One region of the Mycobacterium sp. NGS40 genome, then DNA from elsewhere that is predicted to be linked to it. Evidence: predicted binding sites of a transcription regulator. Region 1 holds the regulator's gene; each other region holds the start of a gene.

Region 1 (10,198 bases):
GTGACGGCATCGTCCAGAACTTCGCCGGCGGCAAGGTGTTCTTCAGCCCGGCGACCGGTGCGAGCGCGCTGGAAAGCGACATCCTGGCGAAGTACGAGTCGGTCGGTGGCCCGGTCAGCAGTGACCTGGGTTTCCCGACCGCTAACGAATCCGACGGCGGCATCAGCCCCAACAGCCGGATCGCCACCTTCTCCGGGGCCGACAAGCCGGTCATCTTCTGGACCTCCGACCACGGCGCCTTCGTGGTGCGCGGCGCCATGAAGGCCGCCTGGGACAAGCTGCGTGGTCCCACCGGAAAGCTGGGCGCGCCGGTCGGCGATCAGACCGTCGACGGCGACGTGATCTCGCAGAAGTTCACCGGCGGCAAAATCTCGTGGAACCGCGCGAAGAACACCTTCTCCACGGACCCGGCCAACCTGGCTCCGCTGCTATCGGGTCTGCAGGTGTCGGGGCAGAACCAGCCGAGCGGTTCGGCGATGCCCGCGCACGCCAAGAAGTGGTTCAGCTGGAGCTGGTGGTATCTGTTCGCCCTGGTTCCGCTGCTGATTCTGGTGCTGCTGGCGGTGTTCGTGGCGTTGCGCTGGCGCCGGCATCGTGCCGGTCGCAACAGCGCACCCTACGACCTGGAGCGCGACGCCGTCGGCGGCTACGGGGACACGGGTGAGCCGCGCTGGGGTCCCGACTACGCCGAGCACATGTCGTTCACCGACACCCACGAACAGGATCTCCGGGACGCCGAGCACGCGCCGCTGGCCAGGTGGCCGCACGCACCCGAAACGGCCGAAATCGACGAGGACGGCGGGTATGACGAGCCGTCGCATCCCGTCACCGAGGAAGAATGGGATGAGCTGGCGGTCGACGAGCGGGATCCCGACTCGGTCGACACCGATTCCATCCCAGTCGTGTCGGCCGACGATCTGTCCGACGCCGGTTACGGCGATGAGCTGCCGGAAGTCGGCTATCCGGCTAGTCCCGACGTACCGGAGAGCGCGTATCCCGACGTCGTCGCCGAGGACGAATACGCCGCTGCCGCGGGCCCGGAAGGCGCTTATTCACCCGAAGGCGCCTATCCGGAGGCCGGCTATCCCGAACTCCTCGACGAGGACGCCGCTTACCCGGAGGCGGGCTATCCGGGCGCCGCTTACCCGTCCGCCGCTTACCCGGAGGCGGGCTTCCCGGGCGCCGAGGAGGACGAGGCCGCCTACCCCGCCGAGGAGCAGGAGACCGCGTACCCCGATGTCGCCGTGCCGCACACGCCTCCTGATCTGGCCGGCGCCGGTGGCGCGTCCGGTGCTGCCGGCGGGGCCGCTGGAGCCGCCGCGGGTGGTGCCGCAGCCAGCCTGGCGGCGGCGCTGGGCGCCGCGGCCGGCGTCGCACCCAGAGCGGCGGGGCGGCATGCAGCCGCGGATGCCGACGACGAGGCGGACGTAGTACCGGTGGCGGCGATCGGGGCATTAGGCCCCGCCGGGCGCCCGACGATCCACCTGCCGTTGGAGGACCCGTATCAGATGCCCGACGGCTACCCGATCAAGGCGAGTGCTCGCTTCGGCCTTTATTACACGCCGGGCAGCGACCTCTACCACGACACGCTCGCCGAGATCTGGCTTTCCAGCGAGGAAGCCGCGCTGGTCAACGGCTTCGTGAAAGCCGACTGACGCCGTAGCGCACGGCGCTATACCTTGCGGATCACCGTCACGACCTTGCCGAGCACGGTCGCGTCATTACCGGGGATGGGATCGAACGCCGGGTTGTGCGGCATCAGCCACACCTGACCGCCCGCGCGCTTGAACGTCTTGACGGTGGCCTCACCGTCGAGCATGGCGGCGACGATGTCGCCGTTGTCGGCGACATTCTGCTGCCGCACCACCACCCAGTCGCCGTCGCAGATCGCGGCTTCGACCATCGAGTCGCCGACCACCTTGAGCAAGAACAGCGTGCCCTCGCCGACCAGCTCGCGGGGGAGTGGGAAGACGTCCTCGACGGCTTCCTCGGCCAGGATCGGTCCACCGGCCGCGATGCGCCCGAGCACGGGGACGAACGTGGGTTCCGGTAACGCGTCCGACCCGGCGACCTCGGTGGCCGGCGCGGCCGCCACCGCGTCGTCGGCGCCGCGGACGTCGACGGCCCGGGGGCGGTTCGGGTCCCGGCGCAGATATCCCTTGCGTTCGAGGGTGCGCAGCTGGTGGGCCACCGAAGAGGTCGATGTCAGGCCGACGGCGTCGCCGATCTCCCTGATGCTCGGCGGGTAACCACGGGTGGTCACCGACTCCCGGATGACATTCAAGATGGTGCGTTGCCGCTGGGTAAGCGATGAATCCACGGAACGCGTGCGGCCGTCCGGGCCGGTTGCCGAGGTGTCGTTGCTGTCGCTCATGGCACTGAATGTAGCCTCCCTGACCCGAAGAATCAAACATGTGTTCGACTGGCGTGTCATGGCAAGCACATAGTGGCTAAAGACCCTAGAACGGCCGAATCACACGTGTGTAACTTTTGCGTAGACCGGGTACCTGTGCTGCATGGAAGGGACGGCGACCGGCAGAAGTTGTCGGTGGCGGGGTCTAGCGTTTGGCCCGTGCGACACGCTTCGCTCAAATGTTCGGATTTCGAACACACGAGCGATAGTGTCGAACACACGAGCGAGGATTCGACGACCGGAGGAACGCACCATGACGCTCATGCATACAGTCTCGCCGCGGACCAGCACCATGCGGCGCCCCAGCGATGGGCTCGTCGCGCGGCCTCGCTATGACGTCGCACGGCCCCGCTACGAGCAGGAGCGCGTGCTGCGGTCGCGCCGGTCGGTGCAGGCCCGGCCGGCGGGAGCGCCGATGCGCTACCGCGGTACCGGTGTCGCGGAGTCGCAAGCACCGCATCGCCGCCGCCCGGTCACGCTGGGGACGACGGTGGGTCTGGCCCTGATGGCCGGCGTCATCACGCTGTGGTTGGGCCTGGTCGCGAATCTCGGTCAGATCGCCAACGGCGACTCCGCGGCTGCTCCTGTTCCGGACCGGCTGTCGGTCGTGCAGGTCGAGCCGGGCGAATCGCTTCAGGATGTAGCGCACCGGGTCGCGCCGGAAGCGCCGGCCCGCCAGGTCGCCGACCGCATCCGCGAACTCAACAACCTGAGTTCCCCGGCGCTGGCTGCCGGCCAGACCCTGATCGCGCCGGTCGGCTGACCGTAGCCGCGTATCGCGAAAACCGCTCTACGCCAAGGCTCCTCGGTCCTGCCGTCAGTGACGGCGCATGCGTCGTGGCTACATTGGCCCGCCCGGGGAGCGCACGGGTACGCTCGGAGTGTTCTTCCGAGATGCCGGCACAGCGAAGGAGCGGTCATGCACTGCCCGTTCTGTCGCCATCCCGACTCCCGGGTGATCGACTCCCGGGAAACCGATGAAGGCCAAGCCATTCGGCGCCGCCGATCCTGCCCGGAGTGCGGACGCCGGTTCACCACCGTGGAAACCGCGATCCTGGCCGTCGTCAAACGCAGCGGTGTCACCGAGCCGTTCAGCCGCGAAAAGGTCATCAAAGGTGTGCGGCGCGCCTGCCAGGGCCGCCAGGTAGACGAGGACGCGCTGAATCTACTGGCTCAGCAGGTGGAAGACACCGTCCGCGCCGCCGGATCGCCGGAGGTTCCCAGCCACGAGGTCGGCTTGGCGATCCTCGGCCCGTTGCGTGACCTGGATGAGGTGGCCTATCTGCGGTTCGCCTCGGTATACCGGTCCTTTTCGTCGGCCGACGATTTCGAGCGCGAGATCGCCGCGCTCCGCAAGCACCGCCAAGTATCGACACCGAGTTGACCGCGATGCCCCCGGACCTGCATCCGGATCTCGAGGCGCTCGCGCCGCTGCTCGGCACCTGGGCCGGCCGCGGTTCCGGCGAATACCCGACCATCCAGCCCTTCGACTATCTCGAGGAAATCGTGTTTTCCCATGTGGGGAAACCGTTTCTGGCATACGGGCAAAAGACCAAAGGGGCCGACGACGGCAAGCCGATGCATGCCGAGACCGGCTACCTTCGGGTGCCGCGGCCCGGCCACGTCGAGATGGTGCTGGCCCACCCCAGCGGCGTGACCGAAATCGAGGTCGGGTCCTACCGGGTGACCGGCGGCGTCATCGAAATCGAGTTGGCCACCACGTCGGTCGGATTGACCCCGACCGCCAAAGAGGTTTCCGCGTTAGGCCGAACCGTGCGAATCGACGGCGACCAGCTCTCCTACTCGGTGCGGATGGGTGCGGTCGGGCAGCCCCTGCAGCATCATCTGTCCGCGGAGCTGCACCGCAAGTCCTGAATCTCAGTCGAGTTGCGTCACACCGTCGTTGACGACGCGGCCGGCAACGCGGGCCCAGCCCTCGGGGTTCCACGACGTTTCCAGCATCGATCCCTTGCCCTGGATGATGCTCAGGTCGCGGCAGAGATGGCCGGTGATCCGCATGGCCGCCGAGCCGGTCGCTTCGTCTTCTGGCACACCGAGATTCGCGACGAACATCCGGGAACGCACAACCCCGGCGGACTGATCGATCCAGGCCCACAGGTAATGCGCGGAGTCGTCGGGAAATTCGCTGGTGTCGGCAGCGAGGACCTGGTCAACGGACTCGAATTCGTGGAAGCCCACCTCCGGGCCCCATTCCGGGCGGGCGCGCACACCCACCACGTCGTCCTCGTAGTGCACCCCCACGATGCCGGCCGGCACCGCAAGCGTGTTGACCGGCGTACCGTTCGCGCGCAGCCACCATGCCGCCCCGACGGTCGGGTGCCCGGCGAACGGAATCTCGGTGCGCGGCGTGTAGATCGTGGTACGGGCGGTGGTGGCTCCGGCCGGCGGTAGATCGACGAATACCGTTTCGCTGTAACCCAATTGGGTGGCCAGCTGCTGGCGATCGGCGGGCGCGACCTGACCGGCGTCGACAACGCCCAACGGATTACCGAAGTTGCCGTCTCGGTCGGTGAAGACGCGCAACACCGTCACGTCGATGCCCATGGCCCGACTGTACGGGCCCGGTCAAACGAATTGTCTACGTCGCGCTGCGCTCGTCGGAACCCATCGCGTTGAGCACAGCGACGCGGGTGTCGGCCGGGCCGGTGACCGTGCGCTCACCGCTGCCGGTGCGCAGCAGCTCGCGCAGCGCGGTTTGGTCGTATTCGGCGGGTGCGGTGGTGTCGATGAAGCGCTGGACGACGTCGATGAAACGGGCCGGGTCTTCGTGGAACGGGAAGTGGCCGGAACCCTGGAAGATCTCCAGGCGCGAGCCGGGCATTGCGGCGTGTGCCATCCAGGCATGGCGGACGGGAACCACCACATCCTTGGTGCCCCAGACGATCTGCACCGGGATGGCCTCGGTCAAATAACATCGGTCCAGGAACGTGACGATCTGCCCGCGCCAGTCGACCACGGCCCGCAGAGTCCGGCTGAAGGCCGATGAGGCCGTCGGCTCGGGCAAGTCGTCCAGGATGCGCAACACGTTCGGAAGATCGCGGCCCAAGCCGGTCGATCCGATCGCCAGGCCCGCCAGCCGCCCCGCCAGCTGGACTGCCGGCAACACCAGGGGCAGCCGCAGCAGTGCCAACGCCTCCGTCCCGATCGGCAGCGAAGCCAACCGGAAGGCGACGTTGACGTCCTTGGTGACACCGCCCGCGGCAACCAGGATGAGCCGCTCGACCAAATGTGGGAACTGGTAAGCGAATTGCATCGCCACCCCGCCGCCGAGGGAGTGACCGACGATGGTCACGCGCTCGATATCGAGCACGGACAGCAAGTCGCGCATTCCGTTGGCGTAGCCGGCCACCGAGTAGTCCGCGCGAGGTTTGTCGGACCGTCCGTGCCCCAGCAGGTCGGGGGCGATCACCTTGAACCGCTGAGCGAGCTTGGCCTGCACGGTGTTCCACGTCGTGGAGTTGTCACCGATGCCGTGAATCAACAGAATCGCCGGCCCGGAGCCGGCGATACGAAAGGCACGTTTGTATCCGTGGATGGTGCGGAACTCGAGCCTGGGAGTCGTCACTTCGCGCACTGGACGAAGATTGCTCTTGCGCTTCCGCTCAGTCATCTCGCCCACCCTTGTTGTCGCGCCCCGCAGGGCGGTTAAGCCGGGTTGTCGTCGTCGCGCTTCTTCTCCGCCTGTTGGGCTAGGAATCGCTCGAACTCGGCACCAAGTTCGTCGCCGCTAGGAAGGTCCTCGTCGCGCGTTAGTAACGACCTGTTTTCCTGAGCGTCGATGAAGGCATCGTACTGGCGCTCGAGTGCGGCCACCACTTGAGCGACCTCGGCGCTCGCCTCGACCTGCTCGTCGATCTTGCCCCGGATCTCGGCGGCCGCCTCGGTCAGCGCCGACAGCGGCAGCTCCAGCGACCCGGTCTTGGCGACCTGCTCGAGCAGCGCCTGCGCGGCGGCGGGATAGTCGGTCTGCGTCAGGTAATGCGGAACGTGAACCGTGAATCCGACCACCTCGTGCCCGTGCTGTGCCAATCGGTATTCCAGCAGGTTCGACGCACTGCCCGGGACCTGGATCTCGGAGATCCACGGCTGGAAATCGGTGATCAACTCGCGGTTGTTGGAGTGCGCGGTCATCGTGATGGGCCGCGTGTGTGGGACCGCCATCGGGACGGTGCCCAGGCCGATGGTTTGGCGCACGCCCAGCCGTTCGGCCAGCAGACGCACCGCGGTGATGAAGCGCTCCCATTTGAGATCCGGTTCCATCCCGGCGAGCAGCAGAAACGGGGTGCCGACGCTGTCGCGCAGTGCGAACAGGCTCAGCTCCGGGTCGTCGTAGTTGGTGAAATGGTCGGTCTTGAAGGTCATCAGCGGCCGTCGCGACCGGTAGTCCAGCAGTTCGTCGATCGCGAAAGACGCGACCAGCTCGGTGTCCAGGGTTTCCTTCAGGTGGGTGGCGGCCAGCCGTATCGCGTGGCCGGCGTCCGAGAACCCCTCCAAAGCGTGCACCAGCACCGGGCCGCGGCCGTCCGAGGTCACCAACTGCGGCGCCGGGAACTCCAGCTCGTACATGCCGGGTTGCCCTGGCTGGTAGTAGAGATCGTCGTCGTTGCGCTCGTTGGACATCGTTGCCTCCTCCCGGGGGTTTCTCCAGGGTGCCCTACCCAGTGTCTCCCGAATCAACAGGCACTGTTACTCGAAACGGGATGACGCGTGAACGTAATCCGGATGGAACAATGCCGCCCGATCGGTTTAGTCCAGCAAATCTACAACCGCGGCGCCAAGCGTGGAATTCCGCTTCCACCGCTGTGGTCGGGCATGATGGGGATCGATGCGCGTCCGGATGTTGCTGCTATGCCCACTGGTCGGCCTGGCGACGTTACTGGCGTCGTGCGGGCGTCCGGTGCTGCATGTGTCGTTGCCCACTACCACGCAGGCACCGAAAACGAGTAAGACCGTCCAGCGTCTCAGCCAGCCCGAGCCGGGCGCGGTTGCGGCCCCGGTGGATCCGGACCGGCGGGTGGGAGCAATCTTCCTGGACGGCAGCACCCAGCATGTGTGCACGGGTTCGGTACTGCATTCCGCGACCGGCAACCTGGTGCTGACCGCCGCGCACTGCCTGGCCGGAGCTGCCCAGATCACCTTCGTGCCCGGTTTGTCCGGCGATGGGGTGCCACCCGATCTCTGGACGGCCGACAACGTCTACCTGGATCCGCGCTGGGTTGCTAGCAAAGACCCGCACGCCGACTACGCGATCGCGCGGGTCAACAGCGACCATGGCGGATCGGTGGAGGCGCGGGCCGGCTTGGCGCTGACCCTGGGCACCGCACCACCGCCCAGCAGCCGCGTCACCGTGGTGGGCTATCCCTCCGGCGTCGGCGGCTCGCCGATCGGCTGTCAGGGCAGCACAGCGGTGACCGACACCGGATATCCCTCGTTGGTATGCCAGGGGCTCGTCGGCGGTACCAGCGGGGCCCCCTGGGTCAGCGGCACGACGGTCGTCGGGCTGATCGGTGGACTCGAACGCGGGGGATGCGCCGAGAACGTGTCCTACTCCGCGCCGTTCGACGACCACATCGCCCAGTTGCTGACCCGCGCGGAAGCCGGCGGCCCGGGCGATCCGATACCCGTGGACTTGGACGACACCTGCTAGTCAGCGGCGGAATTGGTTGAGCGCGCGCACCTTGTTCATCACGTCCAGTGCCGCCACCTTGTACGCCTCGGAGAATGTCGGGTAGTTGAACACCGCGTCGACCAGGTATTCGACGGTGCCCCCGCACCCCATCACGGCCTGCCCGATGTGCACCATCTCAGTCGCACTGGTGCCGAAGATGTGCACCCCGAGCAGCTTGAGGTCTTCGGTGGACACCAGCAGCTTGAGCATGCCGTAGGAGTCGCCGGCGATCTGGCCGCGGGCCAGCTCGCGATAGCGGGCCATGCCCACCTCGTAGGGGATCGAGGCCTTGGTCAGTTCCACCTCGGTGGCCCCGACGTAGGAGACCTCGGGAATGGAGTAGATGCCGATCGGCTGCAGCTCGGTGATGCCTTCGGTCGGCTCCCCGAATGCGTGGTAGGCGGCTAGGCGCCCCTGCTCCATCGAGGTCGCGGCCAGGGCCGGGAAGCCGATGACGTCGCCGACGGCGTAGATGTGGGGCACCTTGGTCTGGAAGAAGTCGTCGACGAAGATGCGGCCGCGGTTGTCGGCCTCCAGCTCCGCGTTGTGCAGATCGAGGTGGTCGGTCTGCCCTTGGCGCCCGGCGGAATACATCACCGTCTCGGCCGGAATCTGCTTGCCGCTGGCCAAGGTGGTGATGGTGCCGGCCGAGCCGACGTCGACCGCGGTCACTTCCTCGCCGAACCGGAACGTCACCGCGAGGTCGCGCAGGTGGAACTTCAGCGCCTCGATGACCTCGGGGTCGCAGAAGTCCAACATGTCGCTGCGCTTTTCGACGACGGTGACCTTGGTGCCCAGTGCGGCGAACATCGACGCGTACTCGATACCGATCACCCCGGCGCCGACGACCACCATCGAGGTGGGCAACGTCTTGAGATCCAGGATCCCGTCGGAGTCGAGCACGCGGTCTTCGTCGAACTCGACTCCGGACGGTCGTGCCGGCCTGGTGCCGGTGGCGATCACGACGTATTTGCCACTGATGGTGAGCTTTTCGCGCCGGGACGGGTCTTCGACCTCGATGGTGTGCGGGTCGATGAAGCGTCCGTGCCCGATCAGTAGGTCGATCCGGTTGCGCATCAGTTGGTTACGTACGACGTCGACTTCCTTGCCGATCACGTGCTGGGTGCGAGCCAGCAGGTCGGCGGGGGTGATCTTTTCCTTGACGCGATAGCTCGCACCGTAGAGTTCGCGCTGGCTCATGCCGGTGAGGTAGAGCACCGCTTCGCGCAACGTCTTTGACGGGATCGTGCCGGTCTGCACGCACACGCCGCCCAGCATCTGGCCGCGTTCGATGATCGCCACCGATTTGCCGAGCTTGGCCGAGGCGATGGCGGCCTTCTGGCCGCCCGGCCCCGAGCCGATCACGACCATGTCGTATTCCTGCATCGATCCCATGAGATAGACGATAGAGCCCACAGTCGAGACTTTCTCCACAGACGGATCGCTCGATCGCGTTGCGCGAGCGCCGTCTGACGGTGGCGGCCAGCAGCGTTGGCCTCATGTCACCGCTCACACCCGATTTTGAACTGAACCGTCCCGGCGCACTGATTGCGGCGCTACCGGCCGTTCTCGGCTTCGTTCCGGAGAATTCATTGGTCTTGGTGTCGTTGGATCGCGGCGAGCTCGGCGCCGTGCTGCGCGTCGATCTCTCCGGCGAGCTCGCCGGCCGGACCGGGCATCTGGCCGAGGTTGCCGCCGCGGCGGCGCCCGAGGCCGCGATCGCCGTGATCGTCAACGACGAGGGCGCCCATTGCCCGCAGTGCAACGACGAATACCGGCAGCTCTGCGCAATGCTCGCAGAAGTGTTGTTGGAGAACAACATTGAGCTTTTGGCGGCGCATGTGGTGGATCGGGTGGCCCGTGGCGGCCATTGGCATTGCGTCGACGAGTGCGGCGCGGGCGGCGCGGTGGACGATCCGTCCGCGTCGCCCCTGGCCGCCGCGGCGGTGCTGGAAGGCCGACGGTTGTATGCGCGTCGCGCCGACCTGCAGGCCGTCATCGCCGTCGACGATCCGGACCGCAGCGCCGCGCTGGCCGGACGGCTGCAACGCCAGTCCGCACGGCGTGCGGCGGCCCATCGAAAGGATCCCGCCGGA
Region 2 (10,198 bases), on a different contig from region 1:
TTGCAAGACCCCGGCCGGCGGTCTCATACCCAGATGGGTCCAGGCCTGCGCAGTGGCAACCCGGCCGCGGGGCGTCCGCGCGATCATCCCGGCGCGCACCAGAAACGGCTCGCACACCTCCTCGACGGTGGTCGCCTCCTCCCCGACCGCCACCGCGAGCGTCGAAACCCCGACCGGGCCGCCGCCGAAACTGCGGGTCAGCGCCGACAGCACCGCCCGGTCCAGCCGGTCGAGCCCGAGCTCGTCGACGTCGTAGACCTCCAGCGCGGACTTGGCGACGTCGCGAGTGATCACTCCGTCGGCGCGCACCTCGGCGAAGTCCCGGACCCGGCGCAGCAGTCGGTTGGCGATCCGTGGCGTGCCGCGCGAACGCCGGGCGATCTCCGCACCCGCTTCGGCGCCCAGCTCGATGCCGAGGATCCCGGCCGATCGGGCCAGCACCCGCTCCAGATCGGCCGGCTCGTAGAAATCCATGTGCGCGGTGAAACCGAAGCGGTCCCGCAGCGGACCGGTCAGCGCGCCGGACCGGGTCGTCGCGCCGACCAGCGTGAACGGTGCCACCTCCAGCGGAATCGAGGTTGCCCCAGGGCCTTTGCCCACCACGACGTCGACCCGGAAGTCCTCCATCGCGAGGTAGAGCATCTCCTCGGCCGGCCGCGCGATGCGGTGGATCTCGTCGATGAACAACACGTCGTGCTCGACCAGATTCGACAGCATCGCGGCCAGGTCGCCGGCGCGCTCCAGGGCCGGTCCCGACGTCACCCGCAGCGTGGACCCGAGCTCGGCGGCGATGATCATCGCCAGCGACGTCTTGCCCAACCCCGGCGGGCCGGACAGCAGGATGTGATCCGGTGTGCCGCCCCGGTTTTTGGCCCCCTCGAGGACCAGCTGCAGCTGTTCGCGGACCCGCGACTGGCCGATGAACTCGCGCAGCGAGCGGGGCCGCAGGCTGACGTCGATGTCGCCCTCGCCGACGGTCAGCGCCGGGGACAGGTCGCGATCCGCGTAGTCCTCGGAGTCCTCGTCGCTCATTTGGTCTTACCCAGCAACGACAGCGCGGCCCGCAACACGTCGGAAGTCGTTGCCTGCTCGCCTTTTTCGCGACTGGCCGCCAGCACGCTGTCGGTGGCATCCTCGGCCTGCTTGACCGCGAAGCCCAACCCGGTCAGCGCCTCGACCACCGCACCCCGCACGGCGTGGCCATTGACACCGCCGCCGGCCGGTGCCGCCGTGGGCGTACCGCCGGCATGGATCTTGTCGCGCAACTCCAGCACCATGCGCTCGGCGCCGCGCTTGCCGATGCCGGGCACCCGGGTCAGCGCGGTGACGTCACCGTCGGAAAGTGCCTGGCGCAGCGCCGCGGCGTCGTGCACGGCCAGCGTCGCCATCGCCAGGCGCGGCCCGACGCCGGACACCGACAGCAGCGTCAGGAACAGGTCGCGGGTCTCGTTGTCGACGAACCCGTACAGCGTCTGCGAATCCTCGCGAACGATCATCGCGGTGATCAGGCGGGCTTCGCTGCCCTGCCGCAGCGTGGCCAGCGTCGACGGCGTCGCGTTCACCCGATACCCGACACCGGCGGCTTCGATCACCACATGATCGAGTGCCACCTCGAGCACCTCACCGCGCACCGAGGCGATCATCGACCCGCCCCCGCCCTGGCAGCTTTGGCCTTGGCGGCCAACTTGGCGCGGTAGGCCTGGCGCGCCTCGGCGGCCATCGCCTCGGCCGCCGCCATCCGGGCCAGCATCGGCGCCCGCCAGCAATGGCAGATGGCCAGCGCCAGCGCGTCGGCCGCGTCGGCCGGCGTCGGTTTGGCTTGCAGCTCAAGGATTCTGGTGACCATCGCGGTGACCTGAGCTTTGTCGGCGGTGCCGTTGCCGGTGACCGCGGCCTTCACCTCGCTGGGCGTGTGGAAGTGCACGCCGATATCGCGTCTGGCGGCCGCCAGCGCGATCACGCCGCCGGCCTGCGCGGTGCCCATCACGGTCGACACGTTGTGCTGAGCGAACACCCGCTCGATCGCGATCACGTCGGGACGGTGAGTGTCCAGCCAGTACTCGACGGCGTCGCTGATGGCCAGCAGTCGTTGGGGCAGCGCGGCATCCGACGGGGTACGGACCACGTCGACGTCCAGCGCGACGACATGTCGGCCGCGCCCGCTTTCCACCACGGACAGCCCGCACCGGGTCAGTCCGGGGTCGACGCCCATCACCCGCATGCTCCAACTCCACTTCCTGCAAAACGGTGGCCCGAACAGCTGTTCGATAGCCTAGCGGTCGAGTCCGACGGCGCCGAGCAGGACACGCCTCAGGACCCGCCAAAAGCTGTTAACTTAAGCCAACGTTCGCTCCCGACGGGAGGGTTTGCGTGGGAACAGTGCTGGTGGTGCTGGCCGCGGTGCTGTTCATCGCGTCCATCGTCGTACTCGTCGTCGCTGCGAAACGTCCCCGGGCAGCGGCGCAGCCGCGCGGGCGACGCGATCCGCTCTCCTTCGACGCGATGCCACAGTTCGGTCCCCGGCAACTGGGTCCCGGCGCCATCGTCAGCTACGGCGGTGTCGACTACGTGGTCCGCGGTTCGGTGACCTTCCGCGAGGGACCGTTCGTGTGGTGGGAGCACTTGCTGGAAGGCGGCGACCTGCCGACCTGGTTCGCCGTCGAGGAAGACGACGGACGCCTCGAGCTCGTCATGTGGGTCACCCGCAAGGACGTCACCCTGCAGCCCGGCGATCAGTACCTGGTCGACGGGATCGCATTTCACGAGACGGAACGCGGTCGCGCCTCGTATACGACCGAGGGCACGACCGGCCTGCCCGCCGGTGGCGAGATGGAGTTCGTCGACTGCGTCAACGCCGACGAGACCGCGCTGCTGTCCTTCGAGCGCTGGGCACCCGGTACGCCCTGGGAGGTCTCGACGGGCAAGCCGGTGTCGCCGGGCGAGCTCACCGTCTACCCGGCGCCCACGCCGGGTTCCCCGTAGGACCGCGCGGTGCCGCTCTATCAGCTCGCCGTAGCTCCGGCCGACGTGTCCGGGAGCAGGTTGCGCCTTGCCCTCAACGCGCCCGAACCCCCGCTGCTGGCCAGCCATTCGCTGCGGCATCCCGACGGCGGCGCGCTGCGGCTCGCGGTGCTCGGCGCCTCACATCTGGTCACGATCGAGCACGCCGCGACCACCTTCTCCGAGCAGGTGTCCTGCACCGCCGAGAGCGACACCTCCTCGCTGCCCGAGCGCGCCGAAGCCTCGGGCTATGCGCTGGAATCACGCACCAACGTGCTCGACGAAGCCATGTTTCGCAGATTGGCCCACCAGCTTCGCGACCGATGCCGAATCGAAACCGCTTGGCTCGGTGGCACTTTCCCCGGCGATGACGCCGCACTGACCGTGTTGTCCGCCGAACCCGACGGCATCGGCTGGCGCTGGCAGACGTGGCATCTGTACCCGCAGCGACCCCTCGGGTCCGGCGGCGTGGTGGTCCGCACGGCCAGCCGGTGGCATCCGTGAGCCGCAAACAACTGTTCTGGCTTGCCGGCGGGCTGGCCGCGGCGTCGGTGGTGTCGTTGGTGATCGGAATCATCCTGCTGCAGAAGGACATTACCGGTTATATCGCGAGCAACTACCGCGAGTACTCGCGCGACGCCAACGCAACGCGGTACCTGTGCAGCGGATCGCCCGATCAGGTCGCCGACGCGCTCGCCGACTATCAGGAACCCGCGGCGCGCGCGGACAACGACAACAACGAGTACCTGCGCTATAGCGACCACATCGTGACCGTCGGCCCAGATGGTAACCACCCGTGCAGCATTCGCGTCGAAAGCCTCGGCGCCGGCTACAGCCACGGCTCCTACGTCTTCCTCGGCCCCGGGTTCAGTCCCGGGTCCCCGTCGAGCGGTTCCGGCGGTAGCCCCGGCGGACCGGGTGGAACCAAATAGCAAAGGAGACAACCGTGTACCTCGCCTTCGATATCGGGAACGTGGATCTCGACCCCGTCCTCAAAGGCGTCGTCGCGACGCTGTTGTACTTCGTCGTCGGCATGGCCGTCCTGATCGTCGGCTTTTACATGGTCGACGCGCTGACCCCGGGCAAGCTGCGCCAGATGGTGTTCGTCGATCGCCGCCCCAACGCCGTCGTGGTCGCTTGCGCGATGTATGTCTCCCTCACCACGGTGATCGTCAGCTCCATCGTCAACAGCTACAGCCAGTTGGGTCAGGGACTGGTCGGTGTGGCGGTGTACGGCCTCATGGGTGTGATCCTGTTGGGAATCGCGCTGCTGACCCTGCATTTGGTGATCCCGGGCAGTTTCCACGAACACATCGACGAGCCCGAGCTGCATCCCGGGTCGTTCGCGGTGGCGCTGATGCTGTTGGCCGTCGGGGCAGTGACGGCCGCCGCGGTGTCATGACCGTCACGCAGGAAGCCGCACGCTCCGCCCAGCCGTCGATACGCTGGCGGGCCCTGCTGCTCGCCGCCGTCGCGGCCTGCGCGGCCTGTGGCATCATCTACGAACTGGCGCTGCTGACGCTGTCGGCCAGCCTCAACGGCGGCGGCATCGTGGCCACCTCGTTGATCGTCGCGGGCTACATCGCCGCCCTCGGCGTGGGCGCGCTGACCATCAAGCCGCTGCTGAGGCACGCGGGCATCGTCTTCGTCGCCGTCGAGGCGGCCCTGGGCATCATCGGCGGCCTGTCCGCCGCGGCGCTGTATGCGGTGTTCGCGTTCCTGGACGGCACAATCGGATCGACGTGGGTGCTGGCGCTGGGCACCGCGCTGATCGGCGGGTTGGTCGGCGCCGAGGTGCCGTTGCTGATGACGCTACTGCAGCAGGGCCGCGGTGGCCCCGCCAGGAACACAGCGACGGATACCGGCCGCACGCTGGCCAACCTCAACGCGGCCGACTACCTGGGAGCTTTGGTCGGCGGATTGGTCTGGCCGTTTGCCTTGCTGCCGCATCTCGGAATGATCCGCGGCGCCGCGGCCACCGGCGTGATCAACCTGGTCGCGGCGGCCATCGTGGCGATGTTCCTGCTGCGCCGGGTGATCTCCACCGCGCAGTTGGTGACGGCACTGTGTTCCCTCGCCGCGGCCCTCGGGCTGCTGGTCGTACTGCTGGTGCACGCGCACGACATCGAAACGACCAGCCGCCAAAGGCTTTACGCCGACCCGATTATCGCCTACCGGCACACCGCCTACCAGGAGATCGTGGTCACCCGTCGCGACAACGACACCCGGCTGTATCTGGACGGTGGATTACAGTTCTCCACCCGCGACGAATACCGGTACACCGAAAGCCTCGTCTATCCCGCACTCGGCAAGGGTGCCCGCTCGGTGCTGGTCCTGGGCGGTGGCGACGGCCTGGCAGCACGAGAACTACTGCGCCAGAACGGAATAGACAAGATCGTGCAGGTAGAGCTCGACCCCGCGGTGATCCAGATCGCGCGCACCACCCTGCACGACGCCAATGCCGGCGCGCTGGACAACCCGCGAGTTTCCGTGGTGATCGACGACGCGATGCGCTGGCTTCGGGCACCCCATCCTGATCTGAGCCCGCCCGCCGGTTTCGACGCCGTCATCGTCGACCTGCCCGACCCGGACACCCCTGTGCTGGGCCGGCTCTATTCGAGTGAGTTCTATGCCCTTGTCGCGCATGCGCTTTCGCCGAATGGCCTCGTTGTGGTCCAGGCGGGCAGCCCGTTCTCCACGCCGACCGCGTTCTGGCGCACGGTGTCGACGATGCGTGCGGCGGGGTACGCCGTCACGCCCTACCACGTGCATGTGCCGACGTTCGGCGACTGGGGCTTCGCGTTGGCAGCCCCCGCGCAGGCCGGAGCGGCCGCACCGGTACCCACCATGCCCGCCGACGCACCGCCGCTGCGCTACCTCAATCCGCAAGTGCTGCAGGCCGCGACGGTATTCTCCGACGACATCGCGCCGCGTCCGCTGGAACCGTCGACGCTGGACAACCCGCGCATCGTCGAAGACATGCGGCACGGATACGACTAATCAGTCCTCGTCGAGGGCGGCCATTACCTCGTCGGACAGATCGACGTTGGTCCAGACGTTCTGCACGTCGTCGCTGTCCTCCAGGGCGTCGACCAACTTGAACACCTTGCGGGCCCCGTCGACGTCGACCGGCACACTCACCGAGGGCTGGAAGCTGGCCTCGGCCGAGTCGTAGTCGATGCCGGCGTCCTGCAGTGCGGTGCGCACCGCGACCAGGTCGGTCGGCTCGGAGATGATCTCGAAGCTGTCGCCCAGGTCGTTGACGTCCTCGGCGCCCGCCTCCAGCACGGCCGTGAGCACATCGTCCTCGGACAGGCCGTTCTTCTCCAGCGTGACGACGCCCTTGCGGGTGAACAGGTACGACACCGAGCCCGGGTCGGCCATGGTGCCGCCGTTGCGGGTCACCGCCACCCGGACCTCGCCCGCCGCGCGGTTGCGGTTGTCGGTGAGGCATTCGATCAGCACGGCCACGCCGTTGGGCCCGTAGCCCTCGTACATGATCGTCTGGTAATCGGCGCCGCCGGCTTCCTCGCCGGCGCCCCGCTTGCGCGCCCGCTCGATGTTGTCGTTGGGCACCGAGGTCTTCTTCGCCTTCTGGATGGCGTCGTAGAGCGTCGGGTTGCCGGCCGGGTCACCGCCGCCGGTGCGGGCGGCGACCTCGATGTTCTTGATCAGCCGGGCGAACTCCTTGCCGCGGCGCGCGTCTTTGACGGCCTTCTGGTGCTTGGTGGTGGCCCACTTGGAATGGCCGCTCATCGGTGTCTTCTACCTCTTCTGTTACGTAAAGTTCGCCGACAAGTCTACGTGGACGGCCGGGACGGACTACCCGGCCTCTCCCCGGGGTTGAGTGTGAACGGACGCCGACCTGTATTCACACTGAGCGCCCTCGATGCACACTCGAGCGGACATGCCTGTTTCGGCGCGCGCGATTCGGGCGAACCTAACCGGGTGAATCAGCCCAAAGAGCCGCAGGACGCCAGACAGCCCACCGAAGAGCAGCGCCTGCAGCAGGAACAACTCGAGCATCAGCACGACGACCCGGACGCGCCGGGTTTGCAGCAGTCCGACGGCAACGTTGCGGACGAGAGCACGCGCTAGCTGCCGCCGCGCACGATATCGACGAACAGCTGGTGGATGCGCCGGTCCCCCGTCATCTCCGGATGAAACGCCGTCGCCAGCTTCTGCCCCTGCCGGACCGCGACGACGTGTCCGGCGGCCTTGGCCAGCACCTGCACGCCGTCTCCGATTCGTTCGACCCACGGCGCCCGGATGAACACCGCCCGCACCGGGCCGTCCAGACCCGCGAACTCGACATCGCCTTCGAACGAATCGACCTGACGTCCGAAAGCGTTGCGCCGCACCGTCATATCGATCGCGCGCAGCGGCAGTGCCTGGCGCCCGTTGACACCGGCATCGAGGATCTCACTGGCGAGCATGATCATGCCGGCGCACGCGCCGTAGGCCGGAAGCCCATCGGCCAGCCGCGCCCGCAACGGCTCGAGCAGGTCGAGGTCTGCCAGCAGGTGACTCATCGTGGTGGATTCACCGCCCGGGATGACCAGCCCGTCGATCGACTCGATCTCGTCACGCCGGCGCACGGGAAGTGAGTCGGCCCCGGCATCGCGCAGCGCCGCCAGATGTTCCCGAGTGTCGCCCTGCAGCGCCAAAACGCCGATCTTCGGGCGGCTCACGACTGGTGTCCGCGCTTGAAGCGGGTCAGCCCCTCCTGCATGACCGCGGCGACCATATCGCCGGACTGGGTGAAGATCTTGCCCTGGCACAGCGAGCGACCGCCGCTGGCCGACGGCGACGACTGGTCGTAGAGCAGCCACTCGTCGGCCCGGAATGCCCGCATGAACCACATCGCGTGGTCCAGCGATGCCACCTGCAGATGCTCGCGCACGTCGAGGTGGGTGACCTGCGCCGAACCCAGCAACGTGAGGTCGCTCATGTAGGCGAGCGCGCAGATGTGCAGCACCGGGTCGTCCGGCAGCGGATCACGGTGACGAAACCACACCTGCTGCTGAGATGCCTTGCCGGGCAACAACTCCAAGCGATCACGCGGCACGATGCAGACGTCCCACTCCTCGAACTGCTTGAATCCGGCATCGTCGAAGACCTTGATCGAGTCCAGCCCGGGCAGCCCGTCCGGCGGCGCCGCGAACGGCATCGCGTCCTGGTGGTGGATGCCTTCCTGATCGGTCTGGAAGGACGCCCCCATGCTGAAGATGATTTCCCCGTGCTGGATCGCGTTGACCCGCCGGGTGGCGAACGAGCCGCCATCGCGGGTGCGCTCGACGATGAAAACGGTGGGCGCTAACGCATCTCCGGGCCGCAGGAAGTAGCCGTGCAAGGAGTGCACCTGGTAGCGCGGCTCGACGGTGCGTACCGCCGAAACCAGTGACTGGCCGGCGACGTGTCCGCCGAAGGTGCGCTGCAGGAATCCGGACTCCGGGCTGAAGACGCTGCCGCGGTAGATGTTGACCTCGAGTTGCTCGAGATCGAGGATCTGTTCGATCGCCACAGCCGATTATTACCAGCCGCGCTCGGCCAGGCGATGCGGCGCTGCGATCTGCTCGACGTTGATGCCCACCATCGCCTCGCCCAGGCCGCGCGAAACCTTGGCCAGCACGTCGGGATCGTCGAAGAACGTGGTGGCCTTGACGATCGCGGCGGCGCGCTGTGCCGGATCGCCGGACTTGAAGATGCCCGAGCCGACGAACACGCCCTCGGCGCCGAGTTGCATCATCATCGCCGCGTCGGCCGGAGTCGCGATGCCGCCGGCGGTGAACAATGTGACCGGCAGCTTGCCGGCCCGCGCCACCTCGACGACGAGATCGTAGGGCGCTTGCAATTCCTTTGCGGCAACGAACAATTCGTCCTCGGACAGGGACGTCAGGCGGCGGATCTCGCCGCCGATGGCGCGCATGTGGGTGGTCGCGTTGGACACGTCCCCGGTGCCGGCCTCACCCTTGGACCGGATCATGGCCGCGCCCTCGCTGATCCGACGCAGCGCCTCACCCAGATTGGTCGCCCCGCACACGAAGGGCACGGTGAACTTCCACTTGTCGATGTGGTGGGTGTAGTCGGCGGGTGTGAGCACCTCGGATTCGTCGACGTAGTCCACGCCGAGACTCTGCAGAATCTGCGCCTCGACGAAATGCCCGATGCGCGCCTTGGCCATCACCGGGATTGTGACCGCGGAGATGATGCCCTCGATCATGTCCGGGTCGCTCATGCGTGAGACGCCGCCCTGCGCGCGGATGTCGGCGGGCACTCGCTCCAGCGCCATCACCGCGACGGCGCCGGCACCTTCCGCGATTCGGGCCTGCTCCGGGGTGACGACGTCCATGATGACGCCGCCCTTGAGCATCTCGGCCATGCCGCGCTTGACGCGCGCCGTTCCCGTCTGGTTGGCCTGGCTCGACTGTGCGCCGCTGTCCACTAGCCCCTTCTCTCCTCGAACCATCGCGGTTCCACTCTAGTGGTGAGTGACAACCGAGTTTTCCCGCCGTTTGTGCCACGGGTTCGACATATGTCCAACAGGTGGGTGCGGCGACCGTCACATTGTGCTAAATATTGCGACAGCTATTTGCGCAGGCCGTCACAGCTGGTGCGAATCAACGGGGCTGGACCCCTGGTCACACCGGCCATCGCGGTTGGCCGAGAAGAGGTCCCGGATGTTGCCGGATTTCGTGCTGTTGCCGCCGGAAATTAATTCCGCGCGCATCTATGCCGGACCGCGCTCGGGGACGATCTGGGCAGCGGCGGCGGCCTGGGACGCGTTGGCCGCTCAGCTGGCGTCGGCGGCCAGTTCCTTCCAGACCACCGTCTCGACGCTGACCGGCGGGGCGTGGCAGGGGCCGGCGTCGATGACGATGGCCACCGCGGCAGCCCCGTATGTGCAGTGGCTGACTGGCACGTCGGCCAAGGCGGAGTTGCTGGCCATCCAGGCCCGGCTGTCGGCCGGCGCCTTCGAAACGGCGTTCACCGCCACCGTGCCCCCCGAGGTCGTCGCGGCCAACCGCGCCCTGCTGATGACGCTGATCGCGACCAACATCCTGGGTCAGAACACCGCGGCGATCGCCGCGACCGAGGCCGAGTACACCGAATTCTGGGCCCAGGACGTTGCGGCCATGACCGGCTACGACGCCAGCACCACGGCCGCAGAGGCAGGCTGGACACCCTTCGCCGACCC
Region 3 (10,198 bases), on a different contig from region 1:
CGGGCAGCTCGCCCAGCTCGACCCGCCGATAGTCCTCCACCTCGGAGACGGCCGCATTGATCACCGTCGACAGCGGAACCGGCTCGCGCTGGTCGCGGGCCAGCTGCGCACCGGCGAGCACCAGCAGGTTCGCGCTGTTGCGGCGCAGCCGCGCGGCCAGGTGATCCAGCCGGAACAGGCTGTCCAGGCGCTCGGGATCCTCTTCGTTGCGCTCCAGTCGGTCGATCAGCGACAGCTGCTGGTCGACCAGCGAGCGGCTGCGCCGCGACATCGTCTCGAACATGTCGTTGACCAGCAGTCGCAACCGCGCCTCGTCACCGGCCAGCAGTAGCGCCTGGGTGTGCAGCTCGTCCACCGCGTGCGCGACCTGGCCGATCTCCTCGGTGGTGGATACCGGCAGCGGCGCCGGAATCGGTTCGGCCTCACCGGCTTTGATCCGGGCGATCTCCTCCTCCAGGTCGGTGTGGGCGACCTTGAGCGCGCCGTCGCGCAACACCCGCAGCGGCACCACCAGCGCGCGCGCCATCAGCAACACGATGAGCAGTGCGATCACGATGGCGGCCAGCACCACGACGCCGTCGACGATCGCGGAGTTGCGCCGATCGTCGGCCTGGGTGTGCACCGACTTGGTCACCGACACGGTGGCGTCGGTGACGACCTGCTCGGCGATGGCGTCGGTGGTCTGGATGGAGCGCAACAGGTCCGGGTTGTCGACGAGCACGGCCGCCGGATCGGACATGATCGCCATCCGGGTCACCATCTGCTGCTGCAGCGTCTTGGCTTCCTGCGAGCCGACACCGAGCACCTGGCTCATCCCGAACAGCGTGGACGGCTCGGTGCCGGCCAGGGTGATCATCGAGGTGCGCAACTGCGGCTCGGGCAGGTCGGCGCCGCGGGTCACCAGAATCTCCTGCATCGTCATCTGGCCGCGGGCCCCGACCGCCCGGCTCAAACCCTGTGCCTGCGCCCGGATCTGCTCGTCGTCCACCTGCACCGACGCGTTGATGACGTCCTCGGCCGTCAACAGCAGCGGCGCATAGGTGGTCACCCGGTCGCGCACCCCGATGCTGTTGTCGGTCACCTTGTCCAGCAGCGACTGACCGCCGCCCAGCAGCGTGCCGACTCCCGTGCGGACATCGGGAGTGACGTCGGTGTCCGCCAACCGGGTCTGCAGCTCACCCTTGCGGGCGTCATAGTTCTTCTTCGCGCCCTCGACGTCGCGCCCGGTGGAGTTCGCCAACAGCGCGACGTCCAGTGCCGACATGTATTTGGTGAGTGCCGGCAGCACGTCGGCGCGCGCGGCGGCCAATCGCAGGCCGCTGGAGCTCGACATGGCTGTGTTGACGCGCAGCCCGCCGAAAATCGCCGCCAGAGTGAGCGGGACCAGCACAATCGCCAGCACCTTCCACCCGACCGGCCAGTTGCTCGGCGACCAGGCCGGCGGACGTTTCGCCGGGGCCGCCGCGTGCGCCTTGGCCTGAACCAACTCGGTGGGTGCCGGATCGGCCGAACTGGCCGGGCGGTTGAACATCGTCATGTGGTACCGGCCGCTGCGCCGACACTGCGCATCGAAAGAAACGAGAGGCTCATGAACTTCCTGCTTTTATTCCGCTCCCCCCGCGCCAAGACGCGCGAGCGGTAAACGCGTGGCAATTCGACGAGTATGACAGCCCGCGGCCCGGCTCACCAGAATCGTTACTGAGCAGATAGCCAGGGCCTACGCGGCCCGCAGGATCGCGACGAGGAAGTCGGAGTCGTCCGTGAACGGTCGCAGATCCCAGGTGGACAGCAGCACGTCGGGAGCGAACCCGGCGGCCGCCGCGTGCTGAAGAAAATCGGCGAACTCGTAGTCGCGCCCGGCGCCGAATCCGATCACCGCTCGACCGTCGTCGGCGAGGTGAGCGCGGAGCCGCTGCAGCACCTGCCCGCGAGTACTCGGCGCGAGGAACGCCATCACGTTGCCGGCGGACACGATCACGTCGAAAGGTTCGGCGACGCCGCGCGCCGGCAAGTCCAGCTCGGCGAGATCGCCGACCAGCCACTGCGGGCCGGGATAGTCCTGCGCGGCCGCGGCGATCAGCGCCGGGTCAACGTCGACGCCGACGACCCGATGACCGACCGTGGCCAGATAGCCCCCCACCCGTCCGGGGCCGCAGCCGGCGTCGAGGATGCGAGCGCCGCGGGGCACCATGGCGTCGATCATGCGGGCCTCGCCGACCAGATCCTTGCCGTCGCGGGCCATGGAACGGAACCGCTCGATGTACCAGTCCGAGTGTCCCGGATCGGCCGCAACCTTGCGCATCCAGATGCTCTGCTCGACCATGCCGCAATTATCGCCGTGTGAAGATGGCGGTGTGTTCCGGCTGCTGTTCTACTCGCCGCGCATCGCACCTAACACAGGCAACGCCATCCGGACGGCCGCGGCCACCGGCGCCGAATTGCATCTGGTTGAGCCGATGGGCTTCGACCTGTCCGAATCGAAGGTGCGCCGGGCCGGATTGGACTACCACGACCTGGCATCGGTCACCGTGCACGCGACGCTGCAGGCCGCATGGGAGGTGCTGACGCCGGCGCGAGTGTTCGCGTTCACCGCGCACGCGTCGACGTCCTACGCCGACGTCGCCTACCGGCCCGGCGACGTGCTGATGTTCGGTCCGGAACCGGACGGGCTGGACGCGGCGACGCTGGCCGACAGCCACGTCACCGGCCAGGTACGTATCCCGATGCTGGCCGGCCGGCGGTCGCTGAACCTGGCCAATGCCGCGGCGATAGCGATCTACGAGGCCTGGCGCCAGCACGGCTATCCCGGCGCGGTGTAGCGGTGAGTCCGGGGCCGGACGCTAGTCAGCCTTGATATGCCTACCTTCATCACGATCGGATACGGCAACGAGGCCGGATACCGCCAATTGAGTGACGACCGTCGACGGGCCGCGCACACCCGCGATGACGAACTCGGTGCGTCCGGAGCGCTGATCGGCCGCGCCGGCGAGCCCGTCCAGGTCCGCAATCACGACGGCGCGGGCGTGGGGGTCGAACCGGGCGCATTCCTGCGATCGGCATTGCCGATCGCGGGGTTCGCGGTGATCGAGGCCGACGATCTCGACGCGGCGATCGAGCGGGTGAGCCAGACCCCGTGCGCAATGGCGTACGGGGTCGTCGAGGTCTGGCCGCTGCAGCCCTGACTACCAGGTGTTCCAGTGCGTCAAGGTCTCGGCCGGCAGCCGCTTGGCCGGGCGAAAGTCGGTGCCTTTGGTGTAGGCGATCGGGAACAGCCCACCCTGGCTGAACTTCTCGTACGGGATGCCGAGCACCTCGGCGGCCTTGCGCTCGCCGTCGCCGAGCAGGTGCAGCGTCGTCCAACAGGAGCCCAGCCCGCGGGAGCGCAGCGCCAGGCAGAAGCTCCATACCGCCGGGAACAGCGACGCCCAGAACGAGACGCCGCCCAGTGGCGACTTGTCTTCGCGGCCGGCGATGCACGGGATCATCAGCACCGGCGCCTCGTGGATGTGCTCGGCGAGATACATCGCCGAGTCCACGACCTTGGGCATCCGCTCGTTGCGGGTGTCACCCTCGCCGTAATCGGGCTTCGGCGCGGACAGGTAGGGCTGGGCGTGCGACAGGTAGATCTCGCCGATCGCCTTCTTCTTCTCGGCGTCCTCGACGAACACCCACTGCCACCCCTGCGAGTTGGATCCGGTGGGCGCCTGCAACGCCAGCTCGAGGCATTCCATCAGGACCTCGCGAGACACCGGCTTGTCGAAGTCGAGGCGCTTGCGTACCGAGCGGGTGGTGGTGAGAAGTTCGTCGACGGACAGGTTGAGGGTCATAGGTGGAGGCTACATTCGGTTTCATGAGCGTCGAACTGACACAAGAAGTTTCCAGCAGGCTGACATCCGACAACTTTGGCTGGCTGACGACCGTCGCCAAATCGGGTCAGCCGGTTCCCCGGCTGATCTGGTTCTACTTCGACGGCGCGGAGCTGACGGTGTACTCGATGCCGCAGGCCGGCAAGGTCCGGCACATCGAGGCGCACCCGCAGGTGAGCCTGAACCTGGATTCCGACGGCAACGGCGGCGGCATCATCGTGATCGGGGGAAGCGCGAGGGTCGATGCGGTCGACGTGAATTGTCGAGACGACGAGCCCTACTGGGCCAAGTACAGCGCGGCCGCGGAGCAGTTGGAGACCGAGGGCATATCGATGGATGCGTTCAGCACGCGACTGAGGATCACGCCGACGAAGGTGTGGACGACGCCGACGGGCTGAGCCCGGGGTCGCTAGGGCGGAGGAGGCGGTCCGTCGGGCGGAATCGCGCCGCCGCAGCCACCCGGCGGGGGCGGCCCCGGAAGGGGTTCGTCGCCGCCGACGCAGTCGTAATAAAATTGCGGGCCGACTATCCAGGTTTTCATCCACTGGTGCCAGAACGACCCGTCGGGATACTTCTCGCCGTCGCACACGGCCAAATTGCCGTAACCCCATCGACCACCCGGACAAAAGCCCTTCGTCATGTCCGGCTGGTGCGGGTCGGGCGGATCGGCGCTGGCCACGGCGGGAGAAAGAACAAGCGCCGCAGCGCAACCCAATATCGCGGCGCCGCGGCGAACGAGCTTGAATTTCATTGTCGACTCCCTTGACCATTGAATCAACACAGCCGATTCCAAGCGATCTTTTCGAATAGCTTACGACGCGGCGGATTTGCTAGGTGCCTTTCCGCGCAAAGCGGCTAGAGCTCGATTGGGCCTCGCCGAACGTGCAACCACGGCGAAAATTTCGCGGCGGTTCAAGCGGTCGATGCAATGGTCGGGGTCACTGCGGGTCGCGGGATTTCTAGCGGAAGTCGCGCGACTTGGAGCCGACGGCCAGGGTGATGCGGCCCAACCGCTCGGCCACGACCGTGACTGCGCCGCTGGCATTTTGGACCTGACCGCGGACCAGCAGCGCTGGTGCCGTGTTCGCGAGCTTGCGGTGTCGCGCCCACACCCCCGGCGTGCAGAGCACGTTGACCATCCCGGTCTCGTCCTCGAGGTTGATGAACGTCACCCCCTGCGCCGTGGCGGGGCGCTGCCGATGGGTGACCGCACCGGCGATCAGCACGCGGTCGCCGTCGGGCACCTCGAGCAGCTCTTCGGCGGGCACCACCCCCATCGCGTTCAGGTCGGCCCGCAAGAACTGGGTCGGGTAGCTGTCCGGGGAGACGCCGGTGGCCCACACGTCGGCGGCGGCCAGTTCCAGCTCGCTCATTCCGGGCAGCGCCGGGATGTGTGACGACGAGCCCACGCCGGGCAACCGGTCCGGCCGTTGGGTGGCAGCGGCTCCGGCCGCCCACAACGCCTCGCGCCGCGATGTCCCGAAGCAGCCCAGCGCCCCGGCCGTGGCCAGCGCTTCGGTCTGCGGCACCGAGAGCCGCAACCGGGTGGTCAGGTCAAGCAGAGATGCGAACGCGCCGTTGACTTTTCGCTCTTCGACCAATTGCTCGGCGAGGTCGTCGCCGATATGGCGGACCGCACCCAGCCCGAGGCGGACCTCGGTGCCGGCGTTCTCGAGAGTGGCGTGCGCCAGGCTGGCGTTGACGTCCGGGCCGTGCACCAGCACGCCGTGCCGGCGCGCATCGGCCACCAGCGACTGCGGTGAATAGAACCCCATCGGCTGGGCACGCAGCAGCGCGGCGCAGAACGCGGCCGGGTGGTGCAGCTTGAACCACGACGAGTAGAACACCAACGACGCGAAGGACAGCGCATGACTTTCCGGAAAGCCGAAATTGGCGAACGCTTCCAGCTTTTCGTAGGTCCGGTCGATCACCTCGTCGGTGGCGCCATGCAATGCGCGCATGCCCTCGTAGAACCTGCCGCGCAGCCGTTGCATCCGCTCGGTCGAACGCTTGGACCCCATGGCGCGGCGCAACTGATCGGCCTCGGCGGCCGAGAAGCCGGCGCAGTCGACCGCGAGCTGCATCAGCTGTTCCTGGAAAAGCGGCACTCCCAGCGTCTTTCGCAGCGCCGGCTCCATGGACGGATGATCGTAGACCACCGGGTCGATGCCGTTGCGCCGCCGGATGTAGGGGTGCACCGACCCGCCCTGGATGGGCCCGGGCCGGATCAGTGCGACCTCGACCACCAGGTCGTAGAAGATCCGCGGCCGCAGCCTGGGCAGGGTGGCCATCTGTGCCCGCGACTCCACCTGGAACACCCCGACGGAATCGGCGCGCTGCAGCATCTCGTACACCGCCGGCTCGGAGAGGTCGAGGCGGGCCAGGTCGACCTCGATGCCTTTGTGTTCGGCCACCAGGTCTTTCGCGTAGTGCAGCGCCGAGAGCATGCCCAGACCGAGTAGGTCGAACTTCACCAAACCGATGGCCGCACAGTCGTCCTTGTCCCATTGCAGGACGCTGCGATTTTCCATCCGCGCCCACTCCACCGGGCACACGTCGGCGATCGGACGGTCGCAGATCACCATGCCGCCGGAGTGAATGCCCATGTGCCGCGGCAGGTTCCGGATCTGGGTGGCCAGGTCGATCACCTGTTCCGGGATGCCCTCGACGTCCGCAGCGTCGGCCAGCCCGTTCCAGTGATTGATCTGCTTGCTCCAGGCGTCCTGCTGCCCCTGCGAGTAGCCCAGGGCGCGCGCCATGTCGCGCACCGCGATCTTGCTTCGGTAAGTGATGACGTTGGCGACTTGGGCGGCATAGTCGCGGCCGTATTTGTCGTAGACGTACTGGATGACCTTTTCGCGCTGATCCGACTCGATGTCCATGTCGATGTCGGGTGGCCCGTCACGGGCCGGCGACAGGAAGCGCTCGAACAACAATTCGTTGACCACCGGATCGACCGCGGTCACACCCAGGGCGTAACAGACCGCGGAGTTGGCCGCCGATCCCCTGCCCTGGCACAGGATGTTGTTGCACCGGCAGAACCGGGCTATATCGTGCACCACCAGGAAATAGCCCGGAAAACTCAGTTGGGCAATGACTTTCAGCTCATGCTCGATCTGGGCGTACGCGCGCGGCGCACTCTCGGGGAGCCCGTAGCGGTCGCGTGCACCCGCCATCACCAACTGCCGCAGCCAGCTGTCCTCGGTGTGCCCGTCCGGCACGTCGAACGGCGGCAGCTGAGGCGCGATCAACGCCAGCCCGAACGCGCACTGCTCGCCGAGTTCGGCCGCGGCGGTCACCACCTCGGGCCGCTGCGCGAACAGCCGGGCCATCTCCTCGCCGGACCGCAGGTGTGAACCACCCAGCGGGGCCAGCCATCCGGCGGCCGATTCCAGTGACTGCCGGGCCCGGATCGCGCCCATTGCCATGGCCAGCCGCCGCCGCGAGGGGTGGGCGAAATGTGCTCCGGTGGTCGCGACGACGCCGACCCCGAACCGCGGCGCCAGCTCCGCCAGTGTCGCGTTGCGCTCGTCGTCGAGCGGCTGGCCGTGATGGGTCAACTCGATGCTGACCCGGCCCGCGCCGAAGCGGTCCACCAGGTCGGCCAGCGCCGCCGCCGCGGCGTCCGGCCCGCCATCGGAAAGCGCTTGGCGGACATGGCCTTTACGGCATCCTGTCAGGATGTGCCAATGCCCGCCCGCGGCTTCGGTCAACGTGTCGATGTCGAAGCGCAGCTTGCCCTTCTCGCCACCGGCCAGATGCGCCGCGGCCAGCTGCCGCGACAGCCGCCGGTACCCCTCCGGCCCGCGGGCCAGCACCAGCAGGTGCGGGCCGGGTGGATCCGGGTTCTCGGTACGAGCCTGCGATACGGACGAAGATCCCAGCGACAGCTCGGCACCGAACACGGTTCGTATGTCGAGTTCGGCGGCGGCCTCGGCGAACCGCACCGCCCCGTACAGACCGTTGTGGTCGGTCAGCGCCAGTGCCCGCAGATCCAGCCGGGCGGCCTCCTCGACCAACTCCTCGGGCGTGCTGGCGCCGTCCAGAAAGCTGTATGCCGAATGCGCGTGCAGCTCGGCATACGAAACGGAATGAGCGACCGACGAGCGGGCCGTGCGGCCCCCGTCCGGTGGTCGATAGGCCGGACGCTTGTGCGAGAAGGGGGCCTCTTGCGCCGGCCCGGATGGGGTGGGCGCGCCGGCTTGGCGCGGCTTGCCGTCGAGCAGCCGCTCGAGTTCCGCCCAACTCCGCGGCTCATTGCTGAAACCCACACCCCACAGTGTATCGAACGCATGTTCGATTTGGCGCGGGGTTGCTCAAGCGGTTGTTAAACGGGTCTTCAACTTCTAAACACAGTCTTAACGGACTGGGACCTACCGCGACGGGGGCGTGGCGACCGATACTGGTACGGGGCAACTAGGGCGGGAACTGAAAATGGTACAGCTGACCACGGCATTGGATTCGGGCTTTCGCACTGCGGCGGACCCCGACCGGCAGGCAAGTACGGCGACGGGCGCGGTCGCCATCGTCGAAGGCGCCGTCCCGAACCTGGGACGCCTCAAAGCGCTTCTGGCAGAACGCATTCAGTCGATACCGCGATGCACCCAGGTGTTGCGGACACATCCGTTCAGCGGTGCCCAGCACTGGACCGACGATCCGGGTTTCGACCTCGCCCATCACCTGCGCCGGGTCGCGGTTCCCCGCCCCGGCGATGAGGCCGACCTGTCTCGAGCGATCGCCCACGCCCTGGAACGCCCCGTCGAACTGGACCGGCCGCTGTGGGAGTGCTGGGTCATCGAGGGGCTGCGGGGCAAGTGGGCGATCCTGATGAAGGTTCACCATCACCTCGCCGGCGCCACGCCCGCGGCCCACCTGCTCACCAGGCTGTGCGACGACGCCAGCAACGAGATGTTCGCTAATAACGTTATACCCGAGGATGATTCGACCCCAGCCCCGAAGCGGGGCTGGGCGGAGACGCTCTGGCGAGCCTCGACCGCCGCAACCACCGTGACCAGCACGCTGGCCGAGACGGTCTGGTCGGCGGCCCGTGCGTCGTCGACCGGACCGGCGGTCACGATGCGCCGCTACGGCACGGTACGCGTTCCCCTCGCCGCGGTCGACGCGGTCTGCGGCAAGTTCCGGGTGACCACCAACGACGTCGCGCTCGCCGCCATCACCGAGGGGTTCCGGGCCGTGCTGCTACACCGCGGCGAACAACCGCGCGCGGGTTCGTTGCGCACTCTGGAGAAGAGATATCTGCCCGTCGAGCATGACGATCCGGTGCAGCGGCTGCGAATTGTGCACAACAGCCTGAACCAGCCGGCGCCGGTCCGGCAGCCCACGAGCATCGTGGACCTGGCAACCAGTTCCATGCCATTCACCTTGTGCGCCAAGGCAGTTCGATTGGTCGTGAGCCGGCTCCCACAACCTGGCATCGTGACGCTGGCCACCAATGCGCCGGGGCCTCGGCACCGGCTGGGGCTGATGGGCGCAACCGTGGAACGCCTGCTGCCGATCCCGCCGACGGCTGCGCAGCTGTCCAGCGGAGTCGCGGTGCTGAGCTACGGCGACGAGCTGATCTTCGGGATCACCGCCGATTACGACGCCGCCCCCGAACTTCAGCAGCTCGCCAGCGGCATCGAACGCGAGATGGCGCGACTGACGGCACTGAGCCAAGACTCCGTCCTGCTGTTCACCAAGGATCGCCGTAAGCGCCGGGCCGGCACGCCGCGGGCCGGTGTGCCCCGCACCCACCCGACCGCGCGAGCGCGCCACTGACCCGGCCCGGGCGGCATTGATCATCGTGAGATGGTTGGTCAGTGCCTGCATCGGAGTCAGTATCGGAGCCATCGGTCACCATCGACCCGCGCCGCCACGACGCGGTGCTGTTTGAGCTGAACGTCGACTCCGCGCCGGTCGCGCGACTGCGCGAGGCCGGGGTGAACGTCGCCCTGGGCGTCGAGGACCCGGCCGCGACCGCCGACCGGCTGGGCGTGCGGGCCGGCCGCAGTGTGGTCGTCGCCGCCAGCGAGTCGGTGGCCACGGCCGCGCGCGATGCCGGATTCGCTCTGGTGATCGATGCGCAGGACCTGAGTGACGTCGCGGTCCGCACCGGGGACCTGCGGATGTCGCAGCTGCCCGACGCGTCGCAGCTGCTCGGCGAGGACCTCGCCGCCCGACGGCCGGCGGTGTTCTTCGACTTCGACGGCACACTCTCGGACATCGTCAACGACCCGGACTCGGCGCAGCTGGTCGCCGGTGCGGCCGACGCGCTGCAGCGGTTGGCCGCGCGCTGCCCGGTGGCAATCCTGTCCGGCCGCGACCTCGCCGAC

Evidence for each region. The regulator LexA, encoded in region 1, represses DNA repair genes until DNA is damaged. The targets are predictions, from matches to a motif close to CGAACANNTGTTCG.
Region 2: ruvC (crossover junction endodeoxyribonuclease RuvC) is a predicted target of LexA. The motif match lies at 2,254-2,267, and genes of this name have one in related genera.
Region 3: AC5Y5O_RS03370 (error-prone DNA polymerase) is a predicted target of LexA. The motif match lies at 8,152-8,165, and genes of this name have one in related genera.

The regions. Positions count from the first base shown of each region.
Region 1 covers NZ_JCALDG010000017.1:1,219-11,416, reverse strand. Annotated here, with positions in the region: partial or broken gene AC5Y5O_RS23050 (LGFP repeat-containing protein) at 1-569, shown strand, start outside; gene AC5Y5O_RS23045 (sunset domain-containing protein) at 696-1,655, shown strand; gene lexA (transcriptional repressor LexA) at 1,673-2,374, opposite strand; gene AC5Y5O_RS23035 (LysM peptidoglycan-binding domain-containing protein) at 2,667-3,176, shown strand; gene nrdR (transcriptional regulator NrdR) at 3,333-3,797, shown strand; gene AC5Y5O_RS23025 (peroxynitrite isomerase) at 3,803-4,288, shown strand; gene AC5Y5O_RS23020 (PhzF family phenazine biosynthesis protein) at 4,292-4,978, opposite strand; gene AC5Y5O_RS23015 (alpha/beta fold hydrolase) at 5,013-6,044, opposite strand; gene AC5Y5O_RS23010 (proteasome assembly chaperone family protein) at 6,080-7,054, opposite strand; gene AC5Y5O_RS23005 (trypsin-like serine peptidase) at 7,260-8,081, shown strand; gene sthA (Si-specific NAD(P)(+) transhydrogenase) at 8,082-9,488, opposite strand; gene AC5Y5O_RS22995 (DUF4192 domain-containing protein) at 9,602-10,198, shown strand, end outside.
Region 2 covers NZ_JCALDG010000018.1:11,649-21,846, forward strand. Annotated here, with positions in the region: gene ruvB (Holliday junction branch migration DNA helicase RuvB) at 1-1,032, opposite strand, end outside; gene ruvA (Holliday junction branch migration protein RuvA) at 1,029-1,643, opposite strand; gene ruvC (crossover junction endodeoxyribonuclease RuvC) at 1,640-2,221, opposite strand; gene AC5Y5O_RS23700 (DUF4178 domain-containing protein) at 2,371-2,982, shown strand; gene AC5Y5O_RS23705 (DUF2617 family protein) at 2,992-3,504, shown strand; gene AC5Y5O_RS23710 (DUF4247 domain-containing protein) at 3,501-3,932, shown strand; gene AC5Y5O_RS23715 (DUF350 domain-containing protein) at 3,947-4,402, shown strand; gene AC5Y5O_RS23720 (polyamine aminopropyltransferase) at 4,399-6,000, shown strand; gene AC5Y5O_RS23725 (YebC/PmpR family DNA-binding transcriptional regulator) at 6,001-6,756, opposite strand; gene AC5Y5O_RS23730 (hypothetical protein) at 6,949-7,098, shown strand; gene pdxT (pyridoxal 5'-phosphate synthase glutaminase subunit PdxT) at 7,095-7,691, opposite strand; gene tesB (acyl-CoA thioesterase II) at 7,688-8,524, opposite strand; gene pdxS (pyridoxal 5'-phosphate synthase lyase subunit PdxS) at 8,534-9,469, opposite strand; gene AC5Y5O_RS23750 (PPE family protein) at 9,681-10,198, shown strand, end outside.
Region 3 covers NZ_JCALDG010000001.1:673,801-683,998, reverse strand. Annotated here, with positions in the region: gene AC5Y5O_RS03405 (sensor histidine kinase) at 1-1,537, opposite strand, end outside; gene AC5Y5O_RS03400 (class I SAM-dependent methyltransferase) at 1,718-2,323, opposite strand; gene AC5Y5O_RS03395 (tRNA (cytidine(34)-2'-O)-methyltransferase) at 2,355-2,819, shown strand; gene AC5Y5O_RS03390 (YciI family protein) at 2,856-3,182, shown strand; gene AC5Y5O_RS03385 (nitroreductase family protein) at 3,183-3,827, opposite strand; gene AC5Y5O_RS03380 (TIGR03667 family PPOX class F420-dependent oxidoreductase) at 3,851-4,264, shown strand; gene AC5Y5O_RS03375 (hypothetical protein) at 4,276-4,617, opposite strand; gene AC5Y5O_RS03370 (error-prone DNA polymerase) at 4,826-8,137, opposite strand; gene AC5Y5O_RS03365 (wax ester/triacylglycerol synthase domain-containing protein) at 8,301-9,644, shown strand; gene otsB (trehalose-phosphatase) at 9,686-10,198, shown strand, end outside.